DNA from 3 places in the Paenibacillus sp. FSL P4-0176 genome. Region 2 is predicted to be linked to each of the others. Evidence: riboswitches for the same ligand, from Rfam matches in the RefSeq annotation. Region 2 holds a riboswitch; each other region holds the start of a gene.
What was found. Region 2 has a riboswitch for S-adenosylmethionine ahead of MKY95_RS27610 (methionine ABC transporter ATP-binding protein). Riboswitches for the same ligand answer to the same signal wherever they lie in the genome.

Region 1 (3,283 bases), 330 kb from region 2:
ATCAAAACTCGAACCTGGCCAACGCTGGATTTGGTAAGAAGCTTCGAAATCCAGGGTCTGATATTCGAGCGTTTTGAATCCTTATTGCTGGTCATCTGGATTATGCAAATCTTTTCGACTACAGCAATTACACATTACTGCGCTTCGGTGGGTATTCGTGATTTGTTTCGTTCCAAAAAAATCAAAGGCATCATGTACGGCCTGCTGCCGTTCATTTATCTGACAGCAATGATACCCAAAACAGTGGATGATACCTTCGTACTAGGAGATATGCTAGGCAATGTGTCCGTATTTTTGTTTGGCATTTTACCTCTGGTACTACTGTTGTTAAGTCTGATTCGCAAAAAAGGAGGCAAGCATGCATGATTACATTCCGCATGTTGTTACGCTTAGCCACTGTATTATGCATTCTCTTAACGATATCCGGATGTTGGAGCAGTCGAGAGATAGAGGATCTAAGTGTCTACGTTGGTCTCGGGATCGATATCGGCAAAGAGACGGAATTTGAGGAGAACATCGCCAATCAGGGAGGAGGGTATTCCAAGCAGAACAATGTGACAGCCACGGTACAGATTGCTCCGGGTAATTCCAGCAGTCAGAAGAGCCAACAATCCGGTTCGCCTGCTTCTGGTAAAACGTCCTATTCCAATGAACAGCTTACCGGAGATTCCTTGCTGCAAATCTTTCGTCAGTTTGCACTGAGACGAGATCATCCGCTCATCGGACATCATCTGAAGGTTATCGTTGTGTCCAAGGATATCGCCAAAAAGTATGGTCTGGACCAGCTGCTGGATTTTGTACTTCGGGATAACGATATTCGTCCTAACTGTCTGGTGTTGATTAGCCATCATCGCGCTGTTGATGTTCTGACTTCAGATGATCCTTCCCGGATTCCAGCATTTTATCTTACAGGTATTACCGGTAATTCATACTTGTCCAATAAAATCCTGGACCCCGTTCTACTCTCCAAATTAGATGCACAAATGCAATCCGGTTCCAGCTTTTTGCTCCAGAATGTACTGAACTTCAATGGAGAGGACAAGTTCTCCGGTGCCAGTATCTTTGATGGGAAAACAACAAAATTCATCGGGGAACTCAGCCAAACGGATCTAGAAGGGCTATCTTGGCTCAGACCTAAAGAAAAAGGAGGTATCTTGAAGACATACAATAAAGAGGGGTTCACTGTTGTATATGAAATGAAGAAGAAAAAAACAACAATAATTCCAAAAGTGGTTGGCGATGATATTTCATTCCATGTGAAAACTGAATCCGAAGGCTGGTTGATGGAGGATTGGCGTGCTCCCGAGGAAGAGGAAAAAGGTGCGTATCTCAGTGAATTGGAAAAAGAATTTGCTGAACTTGCCAAACAACAGATTCGACAGTTGTTATACAAACTGCAGCATACCTATAAAGTAGATGTTGCGGATTTTCGGGATAGCTTGCGTATTAAAGAACCTAAAACATGGAAAAAAGTCAAAGACGATTGGGATAAAATTTTTAGCACCGTGCCGATCACCTATGAGGTAAAGACCACCATCACGAATCCGGGGTCTTCCACCGAATAGCGAGGTGTGCCATATATTATTTAATTGTTGACACATTCATGATAGATCGCTATATTAGTAAAAAATCATTTTCTTATCCAGAGAGGTGGAGGGACTGGCCCTTAGAAACCTCAGCAACAGATCTGAAGGATACTGTGCTAATTCCAGCGGGTGAAAGCCTGATAGATAGGAGCGTTTGTTTTTATTTGTCAGTAACGGCGCACTCTTTAGGCAGAGTGGGTCTTTTTTGTTTTTTCTGGATGAAGAAGTAGGGGAGCAGCAGGTATGGAGAACAACAACGACAAAGGGCATTTTCAGCGGAAAATGCAGGCACGGCATGTGGTCATGCTCTCTCTCGGAGGAGTCATTGGAACGGGATTATTCCTCAGCTCAGGTTACACGATTCAGCAGGCGGGACCACTGGGAACCATTCTGTCCTATCTGATCGGAGCCATCGTTGTATATCTGGTGATGCTCTGTCTTGGTGAACTGTCTGTTCATATGCCAGAGACGGGAGCATTTCATAGTTATGCAGCCAAATATATCGGACCGGCAACAGGTTACACGGTGGCTTGGTTATACTGGTTAACCTGGACTGTTGCGCTTGGCTCCGAATTCACAGCCGCCGGATTGCTTATGCAGCGCTGGTTCCCATCGGTAAACGTATGGATATGGAGCGCGGTTTTTGCACTGATGATCTTTCTGTTTAACGCTCTAACGGTGAAATTTTTTGCGGAATCCGAGTTCTGGTTCTCATCTGTAAAAGTAGTGACTATCGTAATCTTCATTATTATCGGTGGCGCAGCCATGTTTGGGTTCATTCCCATGGCGGATTCTGAACCGGCTCCATTTCTATCGAATATTACCGCATCCGGGTGGTTCCCTCATGGGGCTACAGCGATATTGATGACCATGCTTGCTGTAAACTTTGCCTTCTCAGGCACCGAGTTAATCGGCATTGCCGCCGGTGAGACGGAGAACCCGGAAAAGACGATACCAAAGGCTATTCATACAACGCTGTGGCGTTTGGTTATTTTCTTCATCGGAACGATTATTATCTTGTCGGCCTTGCTGCCCATGTCGGATGCCAGTGTACTGGAAAGTCCGTTTGTAGCGGTAATGGAGCGGGTGGGTGTACCCTATGCAGCAGACATTATGAACTTTGTTATTCTGACGGCGATTCTCTCTGCTGCCAATTCAGGCCTGTATGCATCTTCACGTATGCTCTGGTCTCTGGCTGACAAAAGAACGATCTCTCCGTGGTTTGCCAAATTGACCAAAAGCGGAGTACCGCTGAATGCACTTCTGATTAGTATGGTGGGTGGTGCGCTGGCCTTGCTGTCCAGCATCATTGCGCCAGGTACGGTGTATATTACGCTGGTTTCCATTTCAGGTCTGGCTGTCGTTGCGGTATGGATGAGCATCAGCGCTTCCCAATACATGTTCCGCAGACAATATATCCGGGAAGGACATGCGGTCAAAGATCTGGTCTACCGCACACCACTGTATCCGGTGGTACCAATTGTTTCATTTATATTATGCCTGGCTTCATGCATAGGTATTGCCTTTGACCCGACACAGCGAATTGCGCTGTATTGTGGGGTTCCGTTTATCGCAGTATGTTACGCTGCTTATTATCTGACAGAACGTGTGAATAAGAAAAGAGGACAAGTACATGACGCAAGAACAACAGACTAACCCCATGGAACAGATCCTTCGTGAACATCCGGTCATGATTC
Region 2 (3,283 bases):
AGTTTGCATCCAATTTTTTGTCAGCAAGTTGCTGATTGGGTTGAACATAGTCGTTGAATGTAACGACTTGCAGACGGATACCTTGTGCTTCCAGTTCAGGCTTGATGCTTTCCAGAATCTCTGCGTGTGGTGTAGGTGAAGCTCCAACTTTCAATTCAACTGTACGAGGTGCACCTGCTGAATTGTCTGCGCCGCTATCGGCGTCCTTGTTGTTTCCGCAAGCTGCGAGAACCGCAATCAACATAAGACTAAGTAGAGCAAAAGACCATTTTTTCATGTGTAAAACCCCTTCTCTAATCATTTTGTCATGTGGCATCTGCATTAATGCATATCCATCATGTTATCTATGTGTTATTTCCTGGTGAAAAATGTAACCAAGCGATCTCCAGCCATCTGGAGAATTTGCACTAGAATGATCATCGACACTACGGATATGATCATAATTTCATTTTGATAACGGAAGTATCCATAGTTGATTGCCAGTGTTCCCAGACCTCCACCGCCAACCATGCCCGCCATCGCCGTATAGGAGACGAGCGTAACAATGGTGATCGTTATACCAGCAAGCAGTCCAGGCAGTGCCTCAGGCAGTAACACCCGTCTTACAATCTGTCCGGTCGATGCACCCATCGACTGTGCCGCTTCAATGACACCACGATCAACTTCTCGCAACGTCGTCTCCACCAAACGAGCAAAATAAGGAGCTGCTGAAATCACCAAAGGAGGTATAACGCCGAGCACCCCCGTAGCTGTACCGACGAGTATACGAGTGAATGGAATAAGAGCAACAATCAATATGATAAATGGGACTGAGCGCAAAATATTCACAATCAGGGATAGTATAGTGTACACTGCCCGTGACTTAATCGAAGCAGATCGGGCTGTCATGAATAGCAGTACTCCGAGCGGTAAACCTAAGATAACGGTAAACAAGCCTGATACACCCAAAATTTGCAGTGTCTCTATGGAAGCTTTACCAACCTCTTCCCAACGTACGGTTGAAAAATCCATCTAACGAAGCACCTCCACATCAAGTCCCTCAGCGGTTAATTCTGATATCGTCCGATCAATCGCATTTGAATCACCCTCGAACCGAACGGTCAGCTGCCCATAAGGAACCTGTTTGATCGTAGAGATTGTACCTTGCAGGATGGCAAAATCCACGCCTGTTTTACGTACCGTTCTAGACAAAATCGCTTCATACGTTTTGTTACCCAGAAAGGATATCTTCACAAGTTTGGAAGCAGCACCTGCCTGCAATTCAACGCCTGCATTTGCCAGAGCGGTCTCTTCCAGAGCAAGTCCAGCTTCATGGTCACGCATCATGAAGTCCCGCGTAATCGCATGCTGCGGCTTCAGGAACACGTCTGTTACAGGTCCTTGTTCCACAATGCCACCTTGATGAATGACAGCCACCTTGTCACAGATGTTCTGAATGACATGCATCTCATGTGTGATCAGCACAATCGTAAGGTTGTACTTTTCATTAATGTCGAGTAATAACTTAAGGATTGAATTTGTCGTCTGCGGATCAAGTGCCGAAGTTGCCTCATCACAGAGAAGAACATTTGGGTCACTTGCAAGTGCTCTCGCAATCCCTACACGTTGTTTTTGGCCACCCGATAATTGAGCCGGATATTTGCTGCTATGGTGCTCCAGACCAACCAGTGCGAGCATTTCCTTCACTTTGCGATCAATGGCTTCCTTGGGTGTATTCACAAGCTTTAGTGGAAAAGCTACATTGTCATATACCGTTGCCGAAGATAACAGATTAAAGTGTTGAAAAATCATCCCGATCTTGCGTCTCTGTTGCTGCAATTCGGTTTTGCTCAGTTCAGTCAGGTTGATTCCGTCGACCCATACCTCACCCTCCGTAGGCCGTTCCAGCAAATTAATGCAGCGAATCAATGTGCTTTTTCCAGCTCCGGAATGGCCAATCACACCGTAGATTTCACCCTTTTGGATGCTCAAATTCAGCTCGGATAACGCTGTTGTAGATTTTGCCCCTTTGCCGTACGTTTTCGTTAAACCTTTTAATTCAATCAATCGCACTTGCCCCTTTCCAAACACCTACATGTATCTTTACCCGATCTAAAGGAAAACTCCCCTTAAAGTACAAAAAAAGAGCCCTTTGCAGATACAAAGAGGGCTCTTCACGTGAAAGAATATACCTTCTCATCTGCCAAAATCGTGTCTTGCACCATTTTGTAGGAATTAGCACCTAACATCTATAACGAATGATACATGTATCATGTCATTACAAATCGGTTGCCGGGCTTCATCGGGCCTGTCCCTCCGCCGCTCTCGATAAGAAATATGTTGTTGTAGGATTTTATAAGTTCATGTAGTTTATGCTTTATAATGTGAACGTAACTTCCGAAATATCAGTTATATCCATGTAACATTCGATTGAAACTCAGTATATTCCAAGTATTCCGATTTGTCAAAGGGAATTATTTCTTTTCCATATTTTATTGATATAACTATAAGAGGCTGTTAACGTTTCACAGACCATATCCACGCCCTGACGCATTTCCTGCACATGCTGATTCAGATCCTCCAATTTCACTTTACCTTGCAAGGTCTGGTGTAACTGCCACAGGTCATCGTGCATTTCTGAGTTCATGTAGTGAATTTCCATATTACGTCGCTTGCGCAGCTTGCTCATCGGTTCACGATAAGAGTCCTTGATCTGTATTAATTGCAATGCAAGATCATGATGCTCCCTTGCATAGTCGAACTGCCTTAACACAGTAAAATAAGAAAAATGCGCTTTGGTATTGGAAGTATTCAGCTGGAATATTTCATTTAATACCGTGCCGACTTTATCCAGAATGGCAAAGCAGCGGATAAAGCCATCTTTGTAGAAATACACATACCGTGCATACTCGGCTTTTTCAGTCGGCGTCATATCATCCGTTGATCCTGCAACGACCTTTTTACGAAAATGAGCAGCAGCGAAACAGCTTTGCTCCAGTTCATCCAGTGAGGAGATGAGTCCCTGAGTCCACACATACAGTTTCCGATAGTCATGCGTGGGATCATGGTCCACATGCATTTGTCGTTGAAATAGCTCAAGCGTATGCGCCATTGCGTCCATCGCTGCCTTCAATTTACCTTCGTTTATACGCGGCTTTTCCCCCAACAACGTTCGCAGCATATCTAACCTCCTCTTTTCCAAATCAACAAGAATTCATCACCGTAAACGAAACATCATTCATTCCGTGTAATTGCTGCTTGCCATAGGTTGCCCTGATCCCTCTGACATCAAACAAAGTCCACC
Region 3 (3,283 bases), 3.3 Mb from region 2:
TATACCGGTAATGACCGTCAGCGGCATGAAGACCGTGGTAATGGCGGTAAATACACGCATGATTTCATTCGCCCGGTTCGCAATACTGGATTGGTAGGCTTCTCGCAAGTTGCCCATCAGGTCGCGATAAGTCTCAAAGGTTTCAGATATTTTTACAGCATTCTCATAGATGTCACTGAAATACTTTTGCAGTTGATCATCGATGAGACGCAGATCTTTTTTATTCAAGGTGTTAATTACCTCTTTCTGAGGTCCAAGGACTTTTTTCAGCCACAGAATCTCACTGCGTAGCCCGATGATTTCATTCAGATGTGACTTTTTGGTGTGCATCAGAATGTCTTCCTCAAGCTTCTCGATCCGTGCTTCAATTCGGTCACCTACGGTGAAATAATTATCAACAATCAAGTCAACCAGCAAATACAGCAGACGATCCGGTGTACTGATTTCCTGTTCCCACAGGATGGGTTTCAGTGTGCGCAATTCGCTGACCTTGTGCTTGGTAACACTAATAATGAAATGTCTGCCGAGGAATAAGTTGACCGCACGTAGAAATATCTCTTCATCATCAAAACGAATGCTATTAATCACAATAAAATAATGGTTCTCATAAATTTCAATCTTCGGACGTTGTTCTTCGTCACTAAGACAGTCTTCCACAGCCAGATCATGCATCAAGAACAGCGGCTGAAGTACCGCCAAATCGTCTATGTCTGCATCAATCCAGTAAAATCCTTCCGCTGGTGGAGTCAGCGCCTGCTGAATGTCGTCCACCGGAATAAATACACCGTTGTTTACCAACCGGATTTTCATCGTTAATCTACTCCTTCTGCACCCGCCAACTTGGCGGATATTATCATTATGGGCGCAAAAAGAACAAATCAGCCGGTCGGCAGCGGAGCCTGGAGATCAGGGCTGCGTTCACTATATAATCAAACGGAAGTCACGTCCCGCTGCCGGCATGCTGATGTTAATTCTTTATGCAGTTTGTCGGAATTCGGCTGCCAGTCAGGCCTCGGGTCGCCATCCATTTAATATGTCACCTCTCACATAAGGGTTTATAACACCTTGTTTAGTATACCGCTGGTACAAGGTGCTTTCAAGCGCAAAAATGTGTCTATTTCGCGCCCTGAGGCAGTCTATGACAACGGATGATGAACGGTTCCGATCTGGGAAGCAGACATCGAACTGCATCTTGACGTGAGGGCATTAATGTAATAAAGTAGACGGTGAACCATATTTAATTACAATCTAATACAGCGAAATCTTATCAAGAGTAGGTGGAGGGACTGGCCCGATGAAACCCGGCAACCGGCGGTATACCGCACGGTGCTAATTCTTGCAGCGACTAAGTGTCAGGTGGCACTGTTGTAACTGAGAGATGAGAGAGGCGCATATCTTTTTTACATATGACCTTTCTCGAAATCCGAGGAAGGTCTTTGTTATATGCCCCGACTTCTCAGCAGTGATTTTCGCTAAGGAACTTGAGGTTGTTTGTAACGTTGGATGAAAGAGCAATTCAATGTTTTTACAAGCTCAAGGCAGTCTATAACTGTATTGATGTGAAGATATCAAGCCAGGGGTGGCTGCATCTATCTATGCACAAGGAGGAGTTAGACTTACTATGCCAATCAAAATACCCGATACTCTGCCAGCAAAAGAAGTACTTGAAGGAGAGAATATCTTCGTCATGGATGAAACTTCTGCATATCAGCAGGATATTCGTCCACTCCGTATCGCTATATTAAACCTGATGCCCACAAAGGAAACGACCGAAACACAATTGCTTCGTCTGGTGGGAAACACGCCTATTCAGGTGGATGTCGTTCTCGTACATCCCAAATCCCATACGTCGAAGAATACGTCTCAGGAGTATTTGGATCTGTTCTATAAAACCTTTGATGAGATTGAGCACCGCCGTTTCGATGGAATGATCATTACGGGTGCCCCGGTGGAACAGATGGATTTCGAAGACGTGAACTATTGGAATGAAATCCAGGAGATCTTCGAATGGACCAAAACCAATGTGACTTCAACCCTCCACATATGTTGGGCTTCCCAGGCAGGTTTATACCATCATTTTGATGTACCCAAGGTTGCACTTGATGAAAAGTGTTTTGGCGTTTTCCCACATACCATTAATAAACCACATGTTCCATTGTTGCGTGGATTCGATGAAGTATTCAACGTTCCACATTCCCGTCATACGGAAGTGAGACGCGAAGATATTGAAAAGAATGAGAATTTAGAGATTTTGGCTGAATCCGAGGAAGCGGGGATCTTCCTGGTTGCTACCAAAGACGGCAAACAGATTTTTGCCACAGGACATGCCGAGTATGACCCGTTCTCATTAAAGTGGGAGTATGACCGGGATGCAGCCAAAGGTTTGGATATCGCATTGCCTAGACATTATTATCCGAATGACGACCCTTCCCGTGTGCCACCAGCTACTTGGCGCGCTCATGCCAACTTATTATTCTCTAACTGGCTCAATTACTATGTGTATCAAGAAACACCTTACGATATTGGCCCGCAAATCTAATCGAGATTACAGGAGGATGCAGCAATGGAAGACAACAACAAGTTGAAAATCGAAAGCCGCTTAGCACAAATTGGGTCCATTAATGAACCGGTAACAGGCGCCATTAACTTTCCGATCTATCAATCCACTGCGTTTCGCCACCCGAAGCTTGGACAAAGCACGGGGTTTGATTATATTCGTACGACTAATCCAACCCGAAAAGTATTGGAAGAAGCTGCCGCAGCGCTGGAGTCCGGTGATGCAGGTTTTGCCTGTAGCTCGGGAATGGCCGCGCTGCAAACGATCTTCGCCATGTTTGGTCAAGGGGATCATCTGATTGTATCGCTGGATCTGTATGGTGGAACCTATCGTCTGCTGGAACGTATTCTGTCCCGTTTCGGCGTAACTGCAAGTTATGTGGACACGAATGACCTGGCAGCACTGGAGAAGGTTCGTCAACCGAATACAAAAGCTGTATTTATTGAGACACCAACCAACCCACTGATGATGATCACCGATGTGGAAGCCGTTGCTTCCTGGGCGAAAAGTTACAACCTGTTGACCATTGTTGACAACACGTTGTTGACTCCATTTTTCCAACGTCCGATTGAACTGGGGGCCGATATCATCATTCATAGCGCTACCAAATATCTGGGCGGACATAATGATGTGCTCGCCGGACTAATTATTACCAAAGGTGAGGCGTTATCTGCAGAGATGGCGTTCCTGCATAATTCTATTGGAGCCGTATTATCTCCAAGTGAC

Region 1: it holds a riboswitch for S-adenosylmethionine, as region 2 does, so the genes downstream of both, mmuP (S-methylmethionine permease) here and MKY95_RS27610 (methionine ABC transporter ATP-binding protein) in region 2, are expected to answer to the same signal.
Region 3: it holds a riboswitch for S-adenosylmethionine, as region 2 does, so the genes downstream of both, metA (homoserine O-succinyltransferase) here and MKY95_RS27610 (methionine ABC transporter ATP-binding protein) in region 2, are expected to answer to the same signal.

Annotation. Positions count from the first base shown of each region.
Region 1 is NZ_CP150242.1:6,309,167-6,312,449, reverse strand. It holds gene MKY95_RS29090 (spore germination protein) at 1-366, shown strand, start outside; gene MKY95_RS29085 (Ger(x)C family spore germination protein) at 363-1,565, shown strand; SAM riboswitch class I at 1,636-1,737, shown strand; gene mmuP (S-methylmethionine permease) at 1,830-3,242, shown strand; gene mmuM (homocysteine S-methyltransferase) at 3,220-3,283, shown strand, end outside.
Region 2 is NZ_CP150242.1:5,979,536-5,982,818, forward strand. It holds gene MKY95_RS27600 (MetQ/NlpA family ABC transporter substrate-binding protein) at 1-277, opposite strand, end outside; gene MKY95_RS27605 (methionine ABC transporter permease) at 352-1,011, opposite strand; gene MKY95_RS27610 (methionine ABC transporter ATP-binding protein) at 1,012-2,046, opposite strand; SAM riboswitch class I at 2,173-2,314, opposite strand; gene MKY95_RS27615 (Cthe_2314 family HEPN domain-containing protein) at 2,444-3,160, opposite strand.
Region 3 is NZ_CP150242.1:2,036,512-2,039,794, forward strand. It holds gene corA (magnesium/cobalt transporter CorA) at 1-810, opposite strand, end outside; SAM riboswitch class I at 1,262-1,385, shown strand; gene metA (homoserine O-succinyltransferase) at 1,622-2,539, shown strand; gene MKY95_RS09530 (PLP-dependent transferase) at 2,564-3,283, shown strand, end outside.